DNA from 2 places in the Kribbella sp. NPDC049174 genome. Region 2 is predicted to be linked to the other one. Evidence: riboswitches for the same ligand, from Rfam matches in the RefSeq annotation. Region 2 holds a riboswitch; the other holds the start of a gene.
What was found. A riboswitch is a leader RNA that binds a small molecule or an ion and turns the genes downstream of it on or off. The one in region 2 is predicted to bind glycine.
Positions count from the first base shown of each region.

Region 1: linked by a shared signal. The riboswitch ahead of ACGFIF_RS20365 (L-serine ammonia-lyase) and the one ahead of gcvP (aminomethyl-transferring glycine dehydrogenase) in region 2 are both predicted to bind glycine.

Region 1 is NZ_JBICSZ010000003.1:643,035-646,211, reverse strand. It holds gene ACGFIF_RS20375 (alpha/beta fold hydrolase) at 1-1,195, opposite strand, end outside; gene ACGFIF_RS20370 (DUF3817 domain-containing protein) at 1,319-1,672, shown strand; glycine riboswitch at 1,670-1,762, shown strand; gene ACGFIF_RS20365 (L-serine ammonia-lyase) at 1,842-3,177, shown strand, end outside.
Region 2 is NZ_JBICSZ010000001.1:1,161,333-1,164,509, forward strand. It holds gene ACGFIF_RS05350 (bifunctional nuclease family protein) at 1-153, shown strand, start outside; gene ACGFIF_RS05355 (MerR family transcriptional regulator) at 350-964, shown strand; glycine riboswitch at 1,091-1,179, shown strand; gene gcvP (aminomethyl-transferring glycine dehydrogenase) at 1,252-3,177, shown strand, end outside.

The sequences.
Region 1 (3,177 bases), on a different contig from region 2:
CGAGGCACATCGAGACGGCGATCAGCTGACCGGGATAGCGCATGTCCGGGTTGTTCCGGGCCAGTCGGCTGAGCAGGCCGGCGTACTCCTGGTAGTTCCGGACCGGAAGGTTCCAGTCCTGGCAGAACACCGCGAGAGTGTTCGAGGCCAGGCCGGTCGGGACCGGCGGCTGCCCGGTCGGCGGGGCGCTCGCATCGAGCTTCTTCAAGGTGTCCGCCAACGCCGGCCACTGCGGTCCGTAGAGCGCGCGGAAGACGTTGAAGCTCAGCCAGTACGGCGTGATCGGCAGGTCCGGCTTCTGCGGATCGGGCACCTCGCCGCGGTCCGCCCGGGCGAGCAGGCCGGCCCACAGAGCGTGGATTTCGCGGCCGTGCAGTGAGCAGGTCGTTGCCGCGTCGCACCATTTCACGAACTCGTCGAACGAGTCCTGGGCCGCGGATGCCTGGGCATCGAGGAACGACTTCGCCGATGGCGCGCTGTGGTCGACCACGCTCTCCAGCACCATCGCGCGGATCCGGCTCGGGTAGGTCTCGGCGTACTGACCGCCGAGCAGCGTTCCGTACGAGCTGCCGTGGAACGTGATCGTCGACTCCCCGAGCGCGGCCCGGATCGCGTCCACATCCCGCACGGTCTGCCAGGTGTCGAGGTGGTCGTACACCGGGCCGGTGTTCTTGCGGCAGTCCGCGGCCAGTTCGCGGTTGTAGCGGATGGTCGCGGTGAAGTCGGCCTGACTCTTCGGGACCGGCGACGGCTGCCTGGCCAGCAGCGCGGCCGAGCACTTCACCGGGCTGCTGCGGGCGATCCCGCGCGGGTCGAAACTGACGACGTCGAACCGGTTCTGCAGGTTCTGGCTGAACCGGCTCATCCCGGTCTTGACCCGGTCGACACCGGAGTCACCAGGACCACCCGGGCCCCACATCAGCACACCGACGCGGTCGCCCGGGACCTTCGCCGTACGACGGGCGATGGCGAGGCCGAAGCTGGGGCCGTTCGGGTTCCGCCAGTCGACCGGTACCTGCAGCGTCGCGCACTGCGAACCCTTGACGACGTTCGGGTCGTCCTTGCCCTCCGGTTTGCAGTCGGTCCACTGCACCTGGGCAGTGGTCGCGGCCGCCGACACCGGGAGGGTCGCGAGTCCGGCGGTCGCGACGCCCAGCGCCACACCGCAAGCGAGAGCGCGTTGTCTGAACTCCATACGGAAGATCTCCTGTCTGAGGAACTCCCTCGATCCTCGGCAACCGTTTGCTCGGCCACATCGGGGACGAGCCCCCGGCCGACCCCGGGCAGTCCTTGGGGGACTTGTTAGGGTCGGTCGCTGATGACTACCAAGCACGCGGTGTGGTTCCGGTGGGTGGCGATCGCCGAGGCGATCTCCTGGACCGGATTGCTGATCGGCATGTTGTTCAAGTACGTGCTGTCCGACAACGAGATCGGGGTCAAGATCTTCGGCCCGATCCACGGCGGCATCTTCATCGCCTACGTGCTCACCGTGCTGGTGGTGCGTGGGCCGCTGCGCTGGTCCTGGCCGGTCACGCTGGCCGCGCTGGCGGCGAGTGTTCCGCCGCTGTTCACCTGGTTCTTCGAGATCTGGGCGGTGCGGACGGGCCGGATTGACGGCGGCCGGGACACCGCCGTACCGTCACGGACGTCAGTCAACTCAACAGCCGCATGAACCCGTGCGGGAGAGTCCCGGGCACGACCCGGGCGCCGTAGGAGCAACTCTCCCCAAGAATCTCTCAGGCACCTTCACCGCGCGGGCGAGGCACCTCTGGAAGACGTCCGTCTGACAGAGCGGGGAGGACACCAAACGGTCAACGACGACCGGAAGGAACCTCCACACGATGGCGATCAGTGTCTTCGACCTGTTCAGTATCGGGATCGGCCCCTCGAGCTCCCACACGGTGGGACCGATGCGTGCCGCCCGCACCTTCGCCCTCGGCCTCGCCGCCGACGGCCTGCTCGGCCGGACGGCAACGGTCGAGGCGCAACTCTTCGGCTCGCTCGGCGCGACCGGTCACGGGCACGGCAGCAACAAGGCGGTGCTGCTCGGGCTCGAGGGTGAGGACCCCGAGACCGTCGTCACCCACTCCGTCGACGCGCGGGTCGAGACGATCCGGGAGCGCGGCCGGCTGTTGCTGGCCGGCACCCACGAGATCGCCTTCGACGAGAACTCCGACCTGGTGATGCACCGGCGCAAGGCGTTGCCGTACCACCCGAACGGGATGACGTTCGCGGCCCGCACGGCCGACGGCGAGGTACTGCGGGAGCGCACGTACTACTCGGTCGGCGGCGGGTTCGTGGTCGACGAGACCGCGGCGGCCGGCGACCGGATCGTGCCGGACACGACGCCGTTGAAGTACCCGTTCACGACCGGTGCGGAGCTGCTGGACCGGTGCCGGGAGTCGCAGCTGCCGATCAGCGAGGTGATGCTCGCGAACGAGCTGGCCTGGCGGGACGAGGACGAGATCCGCGACGGGCTGCTGCGGATCTGGCAGGTCATGCAGGACTGTGTGCACGAGGGCTGCGAGACCGAGGGGATCCTGCCCGGCGGGCTGAAGGTGCCGCGGCGGGCGCACGCGCTGCACCGTCGGCTCAGCGCTGATCCGTGGTCGGTCGACCCGCTGAAGGTGATGGACTGGGTCAACCTGTTCGCCCTCGCGGTGAACGAGCAGAACGCGTCCGGCGGCCGGATCGTCACCGCGCCGACGAACGGTGCCGCGGGCATCATTCCCGCTGTCCTGCACTACTACCGGCGGTTCGTCCCGGGGGCGACGGACGACGGCGCGGTCCGATTCCTGCTGACCGCTGGCGCGATCGGCGTGCTCTACAAGGAGAACGCGTCGATCTCCGGCGCCGAGGTCGGCTGTCAGGGCGAGGTCGGTTCGGCCTGCTCGATGGCCGCGGCCGGCCTGTGCGAGGTCCTCGGCGGTACGCCGCTCCAGGTCGAGAACGCGGCCGAGATCGCGATGGAGCACAACCTCGGCCTGACCTGCGACCCGGTCGGCGGGCTGGTCCAGATCCCGTGTATCGAACGCAACGCGATGGCGTCGGTGAAGGCGATCAACGCGGCCCGGATGGCGATGCACGGTGACGGCGTCCACGTCGTCACCCTCGACAAGGTGATCAAGACGATGCGCGAGACCGGCGCCGACATGAAGATCAAGTACAAGGAGACGT
Region 2 (3,177 bases):
GTGTTCTGCACCGAGGAGATTCTGGCCGAGGCCGGCATCCCGGTTCCGGAGAGTGAGGCGACCGGCACCGACGAGGTGGAGGAGGAAGAAGAGGTCGAGCGGTTCCGTGAATTCCTCGACCAGGTGACCCCGGAAGACTTCGACAAGAGCTGACAGTTTGCCGGGCAGATTTGAACGGTCTGGTACAAGCCACGGCAGGTAACGATTGAGGTCGGGATTGCGACACGCTCTCGGGGGAGGGCTGTGATCGTTGACCCTCCCTGATCGGCGGCTTACCTTGAAGGAGTTGTGGGGTGTTGTCACTCCACGGATGTGACCCGTTCCAGTCGGTACCCAGGGAGGCTCAGGCGTGACACGCACCGGCGACACGGATCTGACGGCGCAGTCGACGTCCGAAGCGCACGCCGAGGCGGCCGCTACCGCCGGCGTCCAGGGTCTGCTCTTCGACGACGACCTGCGGCCGATGCCGGAGGACGTCGGGTTCCGCGGTCCGACGGCGTGCGCCGCGGCCGGGATCACCTACCGTCAGCTCGACTACTGGGCCCGCACCGGCCTGGTCTCCCCGTCCGTCCGCCCGGCCACCGGCTCGGGGACGCAACGGTTGTACGGTTTCCGCGACGTTCTGTTGCTGAAAGTGATCAAGCGGCTGCTCGACGCCGGGATCTCGCTGCAGCAGATCCGGACCGCGATCGCGCACCTGAGCAAGCGCGGGATCGACGACCTGACCCAGATCACCCTGATGAGCGACGGCGCCTCGGTCTACATGTGCACCTCGCCGGACGAGGTGATCGACCTGCTGGCCGGCGGCCAGGGCGTGTTCGGTATCGCCCTCGGCGGTGTCTGGCGCGAGGTCGAGGGCTCCCTGTCCGAGCTCCCCACCGAGCGTGCCGACGGTCACGACGACGGCGACCAGCACGCCAACGACGAGCTCGCCGCCCGCCGCCGCGCCCGGATGACCGGCTGATCTCACTCTCCGCACTGCGCGCCCACTCACCGCCGATCAGGATGCGGTGCGTGGGCGCCTTTGTGTTGCGGCTGAACCTCCTGCCCGAACTGTTCGGGGATTCCTGATAGCCTCGGAGGCAGCCGTACACAGCATTCGGGAGAGACCCGTTGACCGGGCGCCGAAGGGGCAATTCCTCCCCGGAACCTCTCAGGCCCATGGACCGAGTGCCACAGGCGACTCTGGAGCGCGCACCGCGTGACAGAGGGGGAGGCGACCGGTAGCACAGTCAGCAACGGAGCCTCTCGATGACCGAATTCTCTGCAATCTTTGCCGACCGACACATCGGGCCGCGCCCGGACGAGGTCGCGCGGATGGTCCAGCTGCTCGGGTACGCCGACGTCGACGCGCTGGTGGATGCCGCCGTCCCCGCGTCGATCCGGTCCGCCGAGGCGCTCCGGCTGCCCGACCCGGCCTCCGAGGTGGACGCGCTGCACGAGCTCCGTCAGCTCGCCGCCCGGAACAACGTCGCCACCTCGATGATCGGCCAGGGGTACTACGGCACCTTCACCCCGTCCGTCATCGTCCGCCGCCTGGTCGAGAACCCGGCCTGGTACACGGCCTACACGCCGTACCAGCCGGAGATCTCCCAGGGCCGGCTCGAGGCGCTGCTGAACTTCCAGACGGTCGTCTCCGACCTGACCGGACTGCCGACGGCCAACGCGTCGCTGCTCGACGAGGGCACCGCGGCCGCCGAGGCGATGACCCTGGCACACCGGTCGAACAAGAAGAGCAAGTCGGATCGGTTCCTGGTCGACGCGGACTGCTTCGCCCAGACCATCGCGGTGGTCCAGACCAGGGCCGAGGCGCTCGGCATCGAGGTCGTGGTCGCCGACACCACCGACGGTCTGCCCGAGGGCGACTTCTTCGGCTTCCTGGTGCAGTACCCGGGCTCCGGCGGCGTGGTCCGCGACCTGAAGCCGCTGATCGCCGCCGCGCACGAGCGCGACACCCTGGTCGCGGTCGCGTCGGACCTACTCGCGCTCACGTTGCTCGAGGCACCGGGTGAGGCCGGCGCCGACATCGTGATCGGGTCGTCGCAGCGCTTCGGCGTACCGCTGTTCTACGGCGGTCCGCACGCGGGCTTCATGTCCGTGCGCACCGGCCTCGAGCGGTCGTTGCCGGGTCGCCTGGTCGGTGTCTCGGTCGACTCCGACGGCGCGCCGGCGTACCGGCTCGCCCTGCAGACCCGCGAGCAGCACATCCGGCGCGAGAAGGCGACGTCCAACATCTGTACGGCGCAGGTGCTGCTGGCCGTGGTCGCGTCGATGTACGCCGTCTACCACGGCCCGGACGGGCTGAAGGCGATCGCCGAGCGCGTCCACGACTACGCCGCCAAGCTGGCCGCGTCGCTGCGTGAAGGCGGTGTCGAGGTCGTCCACGACAGCTTCTTCGACACCGTGCTCGCCCGCGTCCCGGGCCGCGCCGCGGATGTGGTCGACGCCGCCCGGCAGAACGGCATCTGGCTCCGGCTCGTCGACGCCGACCACGTCGGCATCTCCTGCGACGAGAAGACCGACGCCCACGCTCTGCGCTCGGTCTGCGACGCCTTCGACCTCCGGTACGACGCTGCACTCGGTACGACGGCCTTGCCCGAGGCAGTCCGCCGTACGACGGACTACCTGACCCACCCGGTGTTCAACACGCACCGGTCCGAGACGGCGATGCTGCGGTACCTGCGCAAGCTGTCCGACAAGGACTACGCGCTGGATCGCGGCATGATCCCGCTCGGCTCGTGCACGATGAAGCTGAACGCGACCACCGAGATGGAGCCGGTCACCTGGCCGGAGTTCGCCGACCTGCACCCGTTCGCGCCGATCGAGGACGCGGCCGGCTACGTGAAGCTGATCGGTCAGCTGGAGCGCTGGCTGGCCGAGGTGACCGGGTACGCGAAGGTGTCGATCCAGCCGAACGCGGGCTCCCAGGGTGAGCTGGCCGGCCTGCTCGCGATCCGCGGCTACCACCGGGCCCAGGGCGACGAGGACCGCAACGTCTGCCTGATCCCGGCCAGCGCGCACGGCACCAACGCCGCCTCCGCGGTGATGGCCGGGATGAAGGTGGTCGTTGTCAAGGGCAACGACGACGGCACCATCGACCTGGACGACCTGCGCGCGAAGGCGTCCGAGCACGCGACGAAGCTGGCCGCGATCATGATCACCTACCCGTCCACCCAC